One region of the Rossellomorea yichunensis genome, then DNA from elsewhere that is predicted to be linked to it. Evidence: predicted binding sites of a transcription regulator. Region 1 holds the regulator's gene; each other region holds the start of a gene.
The links. The regulator LexA, encoded in region 1, represses DNA repair genes until DNA is damaged. The targets are predictions, from matches to a motif close to CGAACATATGTTCG.
Positions count from the first base shown of each region.

Region 2: the regulator LexA is predicted to act here: its motif matches at 2,554-2,567, upstream of parE (DNA topoisomerase IV subunit B).
Region 3: the regulator LexA is predicted to act here: its motif matches at 2,112-2,125, upstream of RSX31_RS01580 (WYL domain-containing protein).
Region 4: the regulator LexA is predicted to act here: its motif matches at 2,427-2,440, upstream of RSX31_RS07220 (Y-family DNA polymerase).

Region 1 covers NZ_JAVYAD010000001.1:746,999-751,217, reverse strand. The annotation lists gene tkt (transketolase) at 1-523, opposite strand, end outside; gene RSX31_RS03700 (DUF896 domain-containing protein) at 709-942, opposite strand; gene RSX31_RS03695 (YneB family resolvase-like protein) at 1,048-1,698, opposite strand; gene yneA (cell division suppressor protein YneA) at 1,710-2,036, opposite strand; gene lexA (transcriptional repressor LexA) at 2,194-2,814, shown strand; gene glnA (type I glutamate--ammonia ligase) at 2,932-4,219, opposite strand, start outside.
Region 2 covers NZ_JAVYAD010000002.1:59,763-63,981, reverse strand. The annotation lists gene parC (DNA topoisomerase IV subunit A) at 1-496, opposite strand, end outside; gene parE (DNA topoisomerase IV subunit B) at 500-2,470, opposite strand; gene RSX31_RS04705 (CoA-binding protein) at 2,768-3,175, opposite strand; gene RSX31_RS04700 (ABC transporter substrate-binding protein) at 3,365-4,219, opposite strand, start outside.
Region 3 covers NZ_JAVYAD010000001.1:307,041-311,259, reverse strand. The annotation lists gene RSX31_RS01610 (MurR/RpiR family transcriptional regulator) at 1-209, shown strand, start outside; gene RSX31_RS01605 (nucleotide pyrophosphohydrolase) at 254-544, opposite strand; gene RSX31_RS01600 (hypothetical protein) at 754-879, shown strand; gene RSX31_RS01595 (cold-shock protein) at 1,039-1,239, opposite strand; gene RSX31_RS01590 (hypothetical protein) at 1,581-1,754, shown strand; tRNA gene RSX31_RS01585 (tRNA-Val) at 1,945-2,016, opposite strand; gene RSX31_RS01580 (WYL domain-containing protein) at 2,165-2,389, shown strand; gene RSX31_RS01575 (TRAP transporter permease) at 2,447-4,219, opposite strand, start outside.
Region 4 covers NZ_JAVYAD010000002.1:517,149-521,367, forward strand. The annotation lists gene RSX31_RS07205 (iron-sulfur cluster biosynthesis family protein) at 11-343, opposite strand; gene RSX31_RS07210 (CDGSH iron-sulfur domain-containing protein) at 477-692, shown strand; gene RSX31_RS07215 (YolD-like family protein) at 747-1,079, opposite strand; gene RSX31_RS07220 (Y-family DNA polymerase) at 1,098-2,360, opposite strand; gene RSX31_RS07225 (glucose-1-dehydrogenase) at 2,852-3,637, opposite strand; gene RSX31_RS07230 (GRP family sugar transporter) at 3,650-4,219, opposite strand, start outside.

The DNA of each region.
Region 1 (4,219 bases):
AGTGACCTGCCAATGAAGCTGCTTCAGAGGCCACACCCTCCATTAAGTCTCCATCTCCACAAATAGAATATGTAAAATGATCTACCATATCGTATTGATCCTTATTGTATGTAGTCGCTAAATGCCTTTCAGCTAGTGCCATACCGACTGCCATACCGATTCCTTGTCCTAATGGTCCAGTCGTAGCTTCTACTCCTGGAGTATGTTTGTATTCCGGGTGACCCGGAGTTTTACTTCCCCATTGACGGAATTCTTTAAGATCTTCCATTGAAACGTCATAACCTGATAAATGAAGCAGGCTATATAATAGCATGGATCCATGACCGGCAGATAAAACGAAGCGGTCCCGGTTAAACCACTCAGGATTTTTCGGATTATGGTTCATGAATCTTGTCCAAAGAGCATACGCCATCGGAGCTGCTCCCATAGGCATTCCGGGGTGGCCAGAACCTGCTTTTTCAATTGCATCGATAGATAATGTACGGATTGTATTAATTGCTAACTGATCTGTGTTATCAAACATATGTCAGACATCCTTCCTTTTAATGTACCTTATTAATATTAATCTTCTTTGATAGTTTATACAACTATCTTGAATGATAACATGACTTTATGATCGTTGAAAATAAAAAACCTTATGATTTCATAAGGGGTGAAGATGAAAAAAACTGCCAGGTCCATATAATATGGACCTGGCAGTTCATTCATTTAGTTCATTTTCTTCTTAGTCTGTATATCCTGAATCTTCTTAGGCGTCACTTCATTACCTTCCGGATCAAATATTCTTGTATTTTCAATGGTCCCTTTCATCGATTGACGAAACGTTTCCAGGTATTCTTTTCTCAACTTGGACTGCTCTTTTGCTTCTTGTTCGGTTAGTCCGCTACTCTTGGACTTCTTGGCAAGTTCATTGATTCGATTCATTTTTGTTTTTGAAAGCATCTATAAAAACTCCTTTATTGCATAGTAAGCAAAATCTAATACACAACCAATAGTAAAGCTTAATTCTATCGTCATGTTACTAGATTAAAGGAGATAAAACAAGAGTTACGCATTTTCCAATGAAGACATATATTCTTTGAAACGCCTATGTACGGTAGCTTTGGAGACATTATACCCAAACCCTCTTAAAGTGGCTGCAATTTCAGCAAATGTCAGTTCGTTCTTTCTTAACCTGACAATTTCCTCAACGGGTACTTCAATCCGCTCTCTTCCATCTGCATTCCCTTTATTTTTTAGATTTTTATGAGGTTGAAAACCATTTTCCACTGCCCTTTTCATACCTCGTCTGATTTTTAAATTATGGAGTTTCCTTTGATACTCCTCAACCATACTTACAATATTAATCACCATAGAATCTGATTCAGATAAGTGAAGCTCCCCACTATGTGTTTGACTGATGATCTTGACTTCCTCTTTTAATAAACAATGAATAAGAGCAATTTTGGCATTCCCTCTACCAATTCTTGTTTCGTCCTGTATGAGAACAGCCTCAATCGACTCCTCTTTAATCAAATCAAGAAGTTCAAGAACACCAGGGCGATCCAACTCAAAACCGCTTGCTTGATCTTTTATGATAGCAACCACTTCGTATTGGTGTTCTTGTGCTAATTTCACTAATTCCTCTTCTTGACGTTCCAAGGATGTTTCCTGCGTGTCTTTCTTTGTACTGACTCTGCAGTAAATTACTGCCTTCATCTTCTATCCCTCTATTCTTCGTTCATTACCAATTCATAGTCTGAATGGGTGGATAATGTTGGATTTTCTATAGGTAACACAAGTGATTCACCGGGTTTGATTGAGAATGATGTGAGATTATTTTCCTCTCCGACCCAAGCGATAAATTCTTCCACCGTCATAGAATATTCTTCATTGTACTGTTTGGCAATAGTCCATAGTGTGTCTCCATCCTGAACGGTGATGCTTTGATATGACGGCTGGTTTGCCATGACCACTAGCAAATAGGCTGCAGATAAAAGCGCTAAAATAAATAATATAATAATGTAAGAGAAACGATTCCAAATGTGTGTTAACATAAAAAATACCTCCATACGAATGTTTGTTCTGTTTTTGTTATATTCATTGTAATACGAACATTCGTTTGGTGTCAACAGAAATTCGAACTTATGTTTGTATCGGCTGGAAAGACATGCTATAATGGGAACATAAGATCTATAATAGAGGTGCGTGAACATGACAAAATTGTCTAAAAGACAGCAGGACATACTAGAATATATTAAAATTGCAGTAAGAGAAAAAGGGTACCCACCTTCCGTACGGGAAATCGGGGAAGCCGTTGGTCTTGCTTCTAGTTCCACCGTACACGGACATCTGGCCAGGTTAGAGAGTAAAGGTCTTATTCGTAGAGATCCCACTAAACCAAGAGCCATCGAAATCTTAAATCTTGAAGAGGATACGATACCGCGTCAGCGGGTTGTTAACGTTCCTTTAATCGGTAAGGTTACAGCCGGTCAACCCATCACGGCTGTTGAGAATGTCGAGGAATTCTTCCCACTGCCTGAGCGTATGGCACCTTCGGATGAACAGGTCTTCATGCTGGAAATCATGGGTGACAGTATGATAGAGGCCGGGATCTTGGATGGGGATTTTGTTATCGTGCGTCAGCAACAAACAGCGAACAATGGAGATATCGTCGTAGCGATGACTGAGGAAGATGAAGCGACTGTAAAACGCTTCTTTAAAGAAAAGGACTATGTCCGATTACAACCAGAGAATTCAACCATGGCTCCGATCATTTTACGAAATGTATCCATTTTAGGAAAAGTTGTCGGAGTTTATCGTCAAGTACATTAATATGTAATAAGCCGCTATGTATACATAGCGGCTTATATTTTTGATGGCCTAAAAAACGAGTGGAGGCAGCATTTATGCTGCCTCCACTCCTTTTGAATAAAATACACTTTTTTAGGATTAATACATTTGAATGTATTGCTCGCGCTCCCATGGGTGTACTTGTGTACGGAACATATCCCATTCGATTTCTTTCGCTTCAACGAAGTGTTCGAAGATGTGTTCTCCAAGGGATTTAACGATTACTTCATTTGTTTTAAGGTTTTCTAATGCAGCGTGTAAAGTTGCTGGAAGATCTACGATTCCCGCTTCTTCACGCTCTTTTTTATCCATAACATAAATGTTGCGGTCGATTGGCTTAGGAGCTGGAAGGTTATTCTTGATTCCATCCAATCCAGCAGCCAGTAATACAGCCATCGCCAAGTATGGGTTTGCGGCCGGGTCAACACTACGGACCTCAACACGTGTGCTTAATCCACGAGAAGCAGGGATACGGATTAATGGGCTGCGGTTACGAGCAGACCATGCAACATAACAAGGTGCTTCATATCCAGGTACTAAACGCTTGTATGAGTTTACAGTCGGGTTAGTGATCGCTGTAAAGTCAGTTGCATGTTTAATGATACCTGCAAGGAATTGACGAGCTGTATCGCTTAATTGCAGATCTCCCTTTTCATCGAAGAAAGAGTTTTCCCCATTTTTGAATAGGGACATGTTACAGTGCATTCCCGATCCATTTACACCAAATAGAGGCTTAGGCATGAATGTTGCGTGTAATCCATGCTTGCGTGCAATCGTTTTAACCACTAGTTTAAATGTTTGGATATCATCACATGCTCTTAATGCACTTGCATATTTAAAGTCGATCTCATGTTGACCAGGTGCAACTTCGTGGTGTGATGCTTCGATTTCAAAGCCCATTTCTTCTAGTTCTAATGCGATATCCCGACGGCAGTTCTCCCCTAAATCTGTAGGAGCTAAATCGAAGTAGCCACCGTTATCGTTCAATTCTAATGTCGGCTCACCATTTACGTCTAATTTAAAGAGGAAGAATTCTGGCTCAGGTCCAAGATTGAAGTCAGTAAACCCTAGCTCTTCCATTTGACTTAAGATGCGCTTTAAATTGTTACGCGGATCTCCTTCGAATGGAGTGCCATCTGGATTGTAGATATCACAGATCAGTCGGGCTACTTTTCCTTTTTCAGCTGTCCATGGGAATACTAACCAAGTGTCTAAATCAGGGAATAGGTACATATCTGATTCTTCAATTCGAACAAACCCTTCAATTGAAGAACCGTCAAACATCATCTTGTTATCTAGTGCCTTCTCAAGCTGACTAAGAGGGATTTCTACGTTCTTAATCGTCCCCAGAATGTCAGTGAATTGCAGTCGGATGAACTTTACACCT
Region 2 (4,219 bases), on a different contig from region 1:
AAAGGTTCGGAAAACGTGAAGGCAAAACAGTTGGTTCACTGGATGTATCATCAAAATTTGGTACAAAGTCCACGGTTTTTTTATCGATATCACGTAAGAGCTCCATGGAGATAGCAGAAAGTCGAGCCTCTGTATAACGCATGGCAGCAGGCGGATCTCCGTCGATGCTTCCGTTATTTCCGTGCATCTCGACTAAGTATTTACGCACTTTCCACGATTGACTCATACGCACCATGGCGTCATACACAGATGTATCACCATGTGGATGGTAGTTACCAATAACATTACCAACGGTTTTCGCTGATTTTCGGAATCCTTTTTCCTGGGTGTTTCCATCCACGTACATAGCGTAAAGGATACGTCTTTGTACGGGCTTTAACCCGTCACGGGCATCAGGTAATGCACGCTCTTGGATAATGTATTTACTATAACGTCCAAATCGGTCGCCAAGTACCTCCTCCAGAGGTAAGTCTTGATATCTTTCTACAGTTGTCATGTATTACCCCTCCTCTGCGACCGTAATGTTTTCATTTTCAAGAATACTTCCATCTTCTTCTAATCCAAATGCTACATTGCTTTCAATCCATTTACGGCGCGGCTCTACTTTATCTCCCATAAGAGTCGTCACCCGACGTTCAGCCCGTGCAGCATCATCAATGCGGACACGGATCAATGCACGTGTTTCAGGATCCATAGTCGTTTCCCACAGCTGATCGGCGTTCATTTCTCCAAGACCTTTATAGCGCTGGATCATATACCCTTTACCAACTTTAGAGATGGCTCCTTGAAGCTCTTCATCCGTCCATGCGTATTCAAGCTTTTGTTTCTTTCCTGTACCTTTACTTACTTTGTAGAGAGGAGGAAGTGCAATATAAACTTTCCCCGCTTCTAATAATGGTTTCATGTAGCGATAGAAGAAGGTCAGCAAAAGAACCTGGATATGGGCCCCATCTGTATCGGCATCGGTCATGATGACAATTTTGTCGTAATTGATGTCGCCGACGTTGAATTCCGGACCGACTCCACCACCGATCGCATGTATGATTGTATTGATTTCTTCATTTTTGAAGATATCCTGAAGCTTGGCTTTTTCAGTATTGATGACTTTCCCCCGAAGTGGAAGGATCGCTTGGAATTTACGGTCACGACCTTGTTTCGCTGAACCTCCCGCAGAATCACCCTCCACAAGATAGAGTTCGTTACGGGCTGGATTTCTCGATTGAGCAGGTGTTAATTTACCAGATAGAACGGTTTCAGATCGCTTTCGTTTCTTTCCGTTACGCGCATCTTCCCTTGCCTTACGTGCTGCTTCCCGGGCTTGGGCGGCTTTTATGGATTTTTTAATAAGAAGGGAACTTGTATCGGGATTTTCTTCTAAGAAATATAGAAGGTGCTCCGAAACAACCGCATCCACGGCTGAACGTGCTTCACTCGTACCGAGCTTTCCTTTCGTCTGCCCTTCAAATTGAAGGAGATGTTCCGGTATACGCACAGAAACGATACTGGCAAGGCCTTCACGAATGTCGGTCCCTTCAAGATTTTTGTCCCGATCTTTTAAAATCCCAACTTTTCGTGCGTACTCATTAAAGACACGGGTCATGGCGGTCTTTGCTCCGGCTTCGTGGGTACCTCCGTCTTTAGTACGAACATTGTTCACGAATGACAGAATGTTTTCAGAGAACCCGTCATTAAATTGAAAGGCGAACTCCACTTCGATGGTATGATTTTCTCCTTCAAAGAAAGCTACGTTATGAAGCACATCTTTTTCTTCGTTTAAGTATTGAACAAAGGCCTGGATCCCGCTCTCAAAGTGAAAGACTTCCTTCTGATCATGACGCTCATCAATGATTTCAATTTTTAATCCTTTAAGAAGGAATGCAGATTCCCTTAGACGCTCACATAGCGTTTCATAATTATAGGTGGTATTACTGAAGATCTCCGGGTCAGGTTTGAAATGGATACAGGTTCCGGATTTTTTTGTTTTTCCGATTTTCTCAAGAGTGGTTTCCGGTTTTCCACCTTTTGTGAAACGCTGTTCATACTTCATTCCATCTCTTTCAATCGTCACAACAAGCCATTCAGATAGGGCGTTTACGACTGAGGCACCTACACCATGCAAGCCGCCACTGGTCTTGTACCCGCCTTGACCGAATTTCCCTCCTGCGTGCAACACAGTCAAGATGACTTCAGGTGTGGGCTTGCCAAGCTTATGCATTCCAGTAGGCATCCCGCGTCCTTTATCCTGCACAGAGATGCTATTATCCTTATGTATCGTTACAATAATCTCATTTCCGAAGCCTGCTAATGCTTCATCCACCGAATTATCGACAATTTCGTATACTAAATGATGCAATCCTCTTGAATCTGTAGAGCCTATATACATTCCAGGTCTCTTACGTACGGCTTCTAAACCTTCTAATACTTGAATGGCATCATCATTGTAATCCATGGTCTTATTCTGGTTGGCCACGAACATTCCCCTTTCAAAACTTCTCTATCCGTAAATAGTGCTTGTACGGTAGTATTGGTTATGTATATGTTAACTATAACACAAGAACGTTTGTTCGTTTACCTGTTTTGATCATTTCTGAGGTAAACCACTATTGCTTATTGTAGCGTTTTATTTGATTTTCGCAAATGTAATTTCCTAGAACAGCTTTGATATTGGACTGTTTTCTACTGTATGAACCGGTTTTTTTAGTGGTGAAAGAAGAAAAGTCGACCCGAAAAAAAACAAGCGGTAAGAGCCGCTTGTTACGAGTGAGAGTTATTTGGTTAAAGCATGTTCAACCTTAATACAGCGATCCATAATGACTGTATACCCACGTTCTTTCAAAAAGCGATAAGCCTCTTCATTCATTACACCCTGTTGCGCCCAAAACACGTTAGAGTCGATTTCATCAAATTCTATCGCGATCTCTGGTAAAAATTCTGAGCGGCGAAATACATTGACAATGTCAATCGGTCCTTCAATCTCCTTCAGAGAAGATACCGCTTTAACACCCAATGCGGAATCAATGGTTGGATTTACAGGGATAATCTCATAGCCTTGATCCTGCATCGCTTTTGAGACCATATAAGATGTACGTGCAGGATTGTCACTTAATCCGATCACCGCAATGCGTTTTGATTGTTTAAGGATGTTTCCAATTTCCTGTCGGGATGGGTTTTCCATAGATGCTTACAACTCCTTCATCGTTCCTTATCCATTCATTCTTGACTGTTTCTTAAGACCTATTCTTCTTTTATATCATATTTCCCTTTAATTTTTCAAAATTTTATAAATTCATCTAAACAGAATGAAGTGTCAGAGGGACAAAGGACGTGTTGCTACTCCTAATCCTTTCTGACACTTCTTGATCGGTTACTCTTCAATTAATCCCTTGGATAGGAGAAATTCACGCGCTACGTCTTTGGGATCTTGTTTATCCATATCCACCTTTGCATTCATCTCACTCATCTCTTCCTCAGAAATTTGTCCTGCTAATTCATTCAGGACTTCTTCTACTTCAGGATGCTCTTCCAGAACTTCCTGACGGATGATAGGAGCAGCATCATAGGGTGGGAAGAATCCTTTGTCATCCGTAGTCGTTTTGAGATTGTAACGTTGTATTCTTCCATCGGTTGTAAAGGCCGGAATAATATCTACATCTCCGTTCTTCACTGCTTCATACATAATGTTCGGGTCAAAGCTTTCTTTCGCTTTGAATTCGTAACCATATGCCTCTGCAAATGCATCGTACCCATCACCTTCACGTTCGTAGAATTGATGCGGCGCACCAAAGCTTAAATCTTTCGAAAGGGGAACAAGGTCAGAGAACGTTTTGGCATCAAAGTCCTGATCTTGAGTATAAGCAAGGGTATACGTGTTCTCGAATCCCAGTGGTTTTAACCATGTCACATTGAATTTTTCTTCGTATCCTTTACGGACTTGAGATAGAATTTCTTCAGCTGAAGCCCCTTCCTTCGCCTGCTCTTTTAACACCGCTTCGAGTCCGGTTCCTGTGTACTCGATATATACGTCGATGTCACCTTTTTCAAGAGCGGGCGTCAAAATCGATACTTCCCCCAGTCCTTCTTCCACTTTAACATCCAGGTCTGTTTTCTCTTTGAGAAGTTCAGCCATCATTTGCGTTAAAATAAACTGTTCAGTCCACATCTTGCCTGAAACCGTAATGGTGTCTTTCCCCCCACCGTTTCCGCAACCTGAGATCACGAA
Region 3 (4,219 bases), 440 kb from region 1:
TTGCCAAATCACCTTTAAGCATCGGGGTCGACATTCCTCTATTTACAGTTTCTCAAGAAACCGAATATCGATCTGAAGCACTTGCTTCAAGAATCAGTCAGCTTAGTATTGTCGATGCCCTCTACGTTAACACCATGATGAAGAGAAAAGATCTATCCAAATCTTCCCTGCAAAAAATGCGTGACGCGATTTCCATTAAGAAAATATAATTGTAAAAAGGGACGGACCTTTTCAGGAGATCCGTCCCCAATCATTATTTCGGATACTTCAGTGCATTCTTTTCCAACTTCTCATATACTTCCTTTTCTAAGTCGATATCCATTTTATCAGCCAGCTGGACTAAATAAATCAGGACATCAGCCATTTCTTCTTTAATATTTTGACGTGTCGCTTCCACTGCTTCCCGGCTTGTTTTCCATTGGAAATTTTCCAGGAGTTCATTTGCCTCTAATGAAATGGAAATGGCAAGATCCTTTTCATTATGATTGGCATCCCAATTTCGTTCATCCCTGAACTCAATGACTTTTTCATACATTTGTTTCATCTACTCTCTCCCATTTCCCTTTGATCATTTACCGCTTCTTTACTATATCATGGGTGGAAAAAGGAATGTACGGTGATATTATGATTCCAGTCTTTCAAGGCGGAAATATCTCACCAAGTGTGTGTCTTTCCCTTTCTTACCAAGGATAAAGATGATTCACAGGTTAAGAATAAGAATGTACTGACTACTTACAAATGGGAGGAACAACGTTGACTAATAAAAATGATAATCGTGAACGAAAAAACAAATACCCAAACAATAAAAAAAGCGATACTGAATTCTCGAAAGAACTCAATATCCGCAGTGAAGTGACGAAGAAGGATTTAGGAAAATAAATTTTAGAGAATGTGAAGGCTGCTTTTTATAGCGGCCGATTTAATTGAGACATAATGGAAAGACAACCATTAATTTTTCAATATATCACCGGTTACTTAAATATCTCCATAAAAAAACAGACTCACGAATGAGTCTGTTTTTGGAGTTGTAAAGTTAGATTATGCTTTACGTACGTTAGCTGCTTGTGGTCCACGAGCACCTTGTTCAACGTCGAAAGATACTTCTTGACCTTCGTCAAGAGATTTGAAACCTTCACCTTGGATCGCTGAGAAGTGTACGAATACGTCGTCTCCACCTTCTACTTCGATGAATCCGAAACCTTTTTCTGCGTTAAACCATTTTACTTTACCATTTTCCATGTTTGTTGCCTCCTAAAGTGCTTTACACACAATGTATTACTATTCTTGCGATATCAGGTGAAAAATCAAATCTTGTTCTTCCCTCGTATACCGGACAAAAATAATTCTTCTATAGAATAACAGTAATGAAACAAATAAGCAAGTTCTTCAACGAGAAGTTTTGAAAGTCAGACCTCTGACATAACCTTCCCCCATCAAATGGTCTTTGGATATGACTAACCATTACTACGTTCATGCACGTTAAAGCGCTACCATTATATTTATCAAGATTTATCATTAATGGGACTCTAAAATGAAGGGTAAACTATGGTATAATGAGAGAATATGAAAGGGAGTGCCCAATGAAATCCACAAAAAATCGGTTTAGTAATGGCGCAATGGTTACGATAAAGGAAACTGGCGAAACAGTGACAATATTGAAATGGCAATACGTAAAAAATATGAAACGATACTCATACATCGTAAAGGAACATCCTGGCACGTTTTATTTTGAGGAAGAATTAGAAGTCAACTAAAAGAAGTGATCATATCTTAATATGATTTTGGCAAGGACTCTTACATGATCTCCAACAGAGTCCTTTTTACTTTGAAGGACAAGTCGGCGCAGGCCGTGTAACTTTGAGAATCCGTTATAAAGATTGATTTACATATTAAAGAAGAAGAAAGCCTGCATCTTTTAAATAAGATGCAGGCTTTCTTTATGTATGACCTGTGAGGGATTCGAACCCACGACCCCTTCCCTGTCAAGGAAGTGCTCTCCCACTGAGCTAACAAGTCGCGATGGAAGGTATATATTAAATTATAGTCATGATAAGAAAAATGTCAATCATTTTTTGTTCTATTCATTTATATTCTGGGAATTCATGTATAAAGGAACATTCGTTCGCATATACTGTGAGTACACTTCCTGGAGAGGAGCCCACAAATGAATACGGTATTACAGCGCTCATTCATGGACCAACGCCCCATTGAAATTATCTATATGACTCCTGAATCCATTTGTACGAAAAGAAAAATCATCGTTAAAAAAATTGATGGGGATTTTATTCTGGCCTATTGCTTACTACGAAAAGATTTCCGCAAATTCAGACTACATGATATTTTGGCCGCTTATCCTCTTCTTCCTTATAAGAAACGAACCATATCCTAATTGGAAACTAAAATACGTGAGGCTGACCTGGTAAAGGGTCAGCCTCACGTATTTTTTTTATGCTGTTGCTTTCTTTGGTGTTTTGTCTTCTCTTTTAATGAAGAATTGTAACGCAAGCATAACAGCAAATAATACTAAACCAATGATGTCTGTGCTTCCCTCCGGATAGATCAGCATTAAACCGGCTGCTACACAAAGGAAACGTTCAATCACATACACTCTTCTGTACCAATACCCAATCATTCCTGCCCCTATGGCCATCATTCCGGTTATTGCCGTAAAGACAACCCATAATAATCTCGGAATGGTTGTATCAATCATCAGCAACTCAGGTGACAGGACGAACATATACGGAATAATAAAGGCTGCAATCGCTAATTTAGCAGAATTGACCCCGGTCCGTATTGGCTCTCCCCCTGACACCCCGGCGGCGGCAAATGCTGCAAGGGCCACCGGCGGCGTGATATCTGCAATGATACCAAAATAAAAGACAAATAAGTGAGCCGCTAACTCAGGTGCACCTAACAAGATGATCGCCGGTGCAGCGATTGTGGACGTGATTACGTAGTTGGCCGTTGTCGGTGATCCCATACCTAGTACAATCGATGCAATCATCGTAAATACCAGAGTCAGGATTAGTTTACCTTCTGATGAATTTGTTAGATCAGCAGCAAGATCAACTAACCCATTCGCAAGTGTCAGCCCTAACCCCGTTTTTGTCACTACGCCGACAATCATCCCTGCAGCCGCAGTTGCTACCGCTACAGAAAGCGCAGTACGTGCACCGTCTACGAGTGCGTCAACTGCATCTTTAAAGCCAATCCTTGTCTCTTTTCGAATCGCGCTAATCACGACCGTAGCAACAATTGACCAAAGTGCTGCACGCATAACACTCATACCGCTCACTAATAAAATAATGACTGTAAGAATCGGCATTAATAAGTAGATTTTCTTTAAAACTTCTTTACGATTAGGCATCTCTTCGTCCGAAAGACCGCGAAGACCGATTCGCTTCGCTTCAAAATGAGTCATAATCCAAATTCCTGTAAAATACAAAAGAGCAGGAATGGTGGCAGCCTTTGCGATATCCCAGTATGAGATGCCTCCAATGAATTCAACCATTAAGAATGCTGCAGCTCCCATGATTGGCGGCATTAACTGACCACCCGTTGAGGCCGCTGCCTCTACTCCACCTGCAAACTCTTTACGATAGCCAAGCTTTTTCATCATTGGAATGGTAAAGGAACCAGATGTTACAACGTTTGCAACGGAGCTCCCGCTGATTGTTCCTTGCAGGGCACTCGAGAAGATTGCAACCTTAGCAGGACCACCAGTGCGTTTACCGGCAATGGCAACAGCTAAATCATTAAAATATTGCCCTACGCCTGTTTTAACGAGGAAGGCCCCGAATAATAAGAATAGGAAGATGAAGGTTGCTGAAACATATAGTGGCGTGCCAAGGATCCCTTCACTGGTAAAGAACATCGTCTTCACGATATCGTCCCAATCATATCCCCTGTGCGCAAGGAATCCAGGCATCAATCGACCATAATACATATAGAGAATGAAAGCAGATGCGATAATCGTGATGGGGAAACCGACTGCACGACGGGTTGCCTCCAATACTAAGATCATCGCAGCAAAACCAACATAAAAATCAAGTGATGTCATAATGCCGACCCTGCTGACAATGTCATCTTGCATAATCGGCCAGTATGCACCAATTCCTACAGATATGACAGAGAGAACGACGTCATACCATGCCACTTTATCTTTTCGCAGATTCTTTTTCCTGGCAGGAAAAAGAAGAAAGACAAGTGACAAAGCAAA
Region 4 (4,219 bases), on a different contig from region 1:
GCTTTTATTTTCATTCTCCCGGAAACATCAAAAAGTTCATTCTCCCATTTATGATCTGGCCGGGACTCTTTAACTGAAACGTGTTGCTTTGTGAAGAAAAATCAATTTTTAACTCTTCGTCTAGGAATACCCTCTTTGATTTTTCCACTAGAATCGGATAGCTGTTCGTTTCTATCTTTATATCTTCACCTTCAACGGGATGATGGACAAACCATAAAGTAGGAATACCGCTGACAACACAGCCGCAGCCTTCTGTATCATATTTCAATTTCAGGTGACCATTTTGGGCCCCGACTTTATCTTGAATCTTTTTGGTTGCTTCGTTCGTTAGTTCAATTTTCATCCGACGACGACCTCCTCTATCCCTTATCCTATCACATTTTATTTGTTTCCTTTAGAATATTGCTTTTTTACTGTTTTCACTTTACTATCGATAGTGGGGATTCTTTTGTATTTTCTAGAAAGGGTGGTTTTTCATGGCAAAAGCTCAAATTAAAGTGAACGATAATGGTTCTTTTCGTGTAAGCGGGGACGTGGAACTTATTGATGCTGACGGAAATGTATTTCCAACGAAACAAGTGTTTACTCTTTGCCGTTGTGGTTTGTCTACAAACATGCCGTTTTGTGACGCGTCTCATAAAGGAAAATTCGAATCATGTGTGCGCGCAGAAAAAGTATTGGACGAAGAGTAAATGGAATGAAAAGAGAGACTTCACCAGGGTGAAGTCTCTCTTTTCATTGGGCTGTCAATCGAAAAAACGAATGTCCACAATGCTTGCAAGTGGAATATAGTGTACGTCTTCAAACCTGTCTACGACGTGCAGCTTCCCTTCCAGTGAGTCGACATGGTGAACGGTTCCAATCGATAATTGATGACGGTGCTTTACATAGTGAGTAATCGACACCGATTTACCAAACTCCATCGCCTCTGCGACGACTTCATTCATCCTGTCCAGTTCCTGCTCGTCAAGTTCGATCCTCTTCTCGTGCGTATCTTCCTTTGCCCAATCCCTGAGTAATTTCACGTGCTCCGGCAGCATCATAGATGTCCACTTGATTCTTCCTCGATCGCGGATCAATCCTCTCACCTCCTATATTTACGATTTATGTCCACCCACCAGGCGGGCACGATGCCTTGCTGTTCCTGCTTCTGTATAGGATACGGCCCGGAGAAGGGCTGCTGATCCATATTTATTTCGGATTCGGTCCACTACATACCCCAGCTCCCGCTTCTCCCACCGATTCGGCTCGAACAAAGAAATCTGCAAGGCCCCATCATCTACAATATTTGAAAGAGCGATGTTGATTTTCCGTACAGTTTTCCCGTTGTAATTCTCTTCAAATAACTCCAGACATACACGATATAAATCCATGGTGATATTGGTCGGCTCCTCGATGGTCCGCGACCGGTGAAACCCTCCACCAAATTCTTCGTGACTGTAACCGACGCCAAAGCTTATTGTTCTCCCCGCCTTGCGATGGGTGCGGGCGCGCCTGGCGACTTCTTCACACATTTCTAAAATGACACGTTTGATTTCCTCTTTCTCCTTATAATCGCGCAACAGGATCTGCCCCTTGCCAAAGCTGATTTGACCATCCATGATCGGTGCTCCTATTTCAGATAAATCAACTCCCCATGCGTGGTAATAAAGTTGATTTCCCATAACGCCGAACTTGGCCTCCAGCTTCTCAAGGTCATACTGCGCCAATTGCCCGACAGAGAAAATGCCCATGCGATTGAGCGTTTTTTCTAAGCGTCCGCCAATCCCCCACATTTCTCGTAAAGGCGATAACGGCCACAGCTTTTCCGGAACGTCTTCATAGGTCCATTCGGCGACCCCCTCTTTTTTTGCTTCGAGATCCAGGCAAAGCTTAGATAACAGCATATTGGGACCGATCCCTATGGCGCACGGCAGCTGAAACTCCCTTTCCATATCATCCTTGATTTTGCGGGCAATGGTCGTGGCATCCCCCCAAAGATTCGTCGCTCCATCAATCTTGATAAAACTTTCGTCCACGCTATACGTATGAATGGCATCTTTCGGTACGTAGCGATGGAACAATCGCGTCAATTCAGTCGATATCCTGACATACGTAGCCATTTTTGGCTCTACAAGCCGGATGCGCGGGTCCTTTGGGATTTCAAACATCCGCGAGCCCGTTTTGATCCCAAAGTCCTTCTTCAGCCTGGGTGATGCCGCTAACACAATACTTCCTTGGCGGTCCCTATCCCCTACTACGGCCAAATGGCATTCAAGAGGATCGAGACCCAGCATGACAGCCGAACAGCTAGCATAAAAGCTCTTCATATCGATGCACAGAATCTTATGGTGTGGCAGCACACTGTAATCGACAGTCATATATTCGCCCTCCATTTTACCTAAAATAGAACAAACGTTCTTATATAGTATAATTATGATTCTAACCGAATATACGTTCCCTTTCAACAAAAATTAATGGAAATAGAGAGAATAACAAGAAAAGCGGAGGCGGCTTGATCAGGTCCGACAAGCATAAGACGAATCCTCATAAAAGGCGCTCTTTGCCTTTTTTGTGGATTTGACTTATGACCTCGAGGGCCTAGCCGCCGGAGCTGGACATCAAGAAAAGCGGAGGCGGCTTGATCAGGCCCGACAAGCATAAGATGAATTGACCGGAAAGGCGTTCTTTGCCTTTTTGGTCAATTTAGCTTATGACCTCGAGGGACTAGCCCCTGGAGCTGGACATCAAGAAAAGCGGAGGCGGCTTGGTCAGGCGGATCATCACTATAATGCATTAAGAATACTTCAACTCATAACACAATAAAAAGACCAACATCATATTATGATGTTGGCCTACTCCTATACATACATCAGCCTCTCCCGGCTTGGAATCCTGGATATTTCGTCATGCCCCCATCAGCGATGAGGGTGGTTCCTGTAACATAACTTGCCTGCTCTGAAGCCAAAAAGGCTGCACAGGAAGCAATTTGCTCCGGTTCCCCGATATAGCCCATTTGAATGAGCTTTTCCACACCTTTTTTCTTTTCGGGATCGGAAAATTTCTCGGCATTGATGGGAGTATCAATGGCTCCGGGAGCAATATTGTTTACCCGGATTCCATCGGGTGCGAATTCTAATGCAAGACTCTCCATTAATAATTTCACACCACCCTTACTGGCCGCATAATGAGCAAAGTGAGGCCACGGTATGATTTCATGAACGGAAGAAACGTTGATGATCGACCCTTTGATATTATGATCAAGCATGTATTTCGCTGCTTCGCGGCACCCGAGAAAGGTCCCCGTCAGATTTGTGTTGATGACTCTCTGCCAATCTTCGAGTGAAAGATTCTCAGAGGGTACCTCATTCTCGATTCCTGCGTTGTTCACATAGATATCAAGGCGACCATATGTATCATGGGCCAATTTAACAAAGCCCTGAACATCTGCTTCTTTTGACACATCACCTTGAATGATGGAGGCTGTTCCCCCTGCTTCTTCGATTTCCCTTACTAGTTCTTCAGGATTTTCTTCTTCTTTGAAATAATTAATGACCACTTTACAGCCTTCACTGGCAAATCTTTTGGCAATCGCCTTTCCTATTCCAGTAGCAGCTCCGGTTATAACGACAACCTTCCCTGTTAGATCTGAATACATATCCATTCCTCCTTAATCTTTCGTAAAGCCTAATAGAACACCGCCTATAATGATAAGAACACACCCTGCAATGACGAGAAGGATTTGCTTCCTGGATTTCTTTTCACCTAAGAAAAACAAACCTCCAAGGGTAGAAATGACGATCCCTGTTTGAGATAGGGAGAAGCTCGTTGCCACCCCGATGCGTGGAAGCGCAAGCAGCAAGCCTAGATTCCCCGATGCCCACATCAGACCGGTCAAGATATTTCGTACCGTATATTTTGTAAAGGGCTTATGCCTGAACGTAATGACAACCGCCCCGATAAACATTCCAATCGCCTGGGGCAAAATCGCTTCCCATCCATTAATATCAAACCATCTTAAAATGACGACATAGGCTATGTATCCACAACTGGATAATAATAAAGTGAGTAGACCCTTTTTCAGTTGAGACCCTTCGTCTCCCTCGGATTTTTGTGTGAATGATGTTAATACCACACCAATGATCAGAGCTAAAACGGCACCGCTACCAAGGAGGATCGTTTCTGTCGTTTTCCATTCCTTAAACACTAAAACGCCAAAGAGAGTCGTTCCGATCAGCTG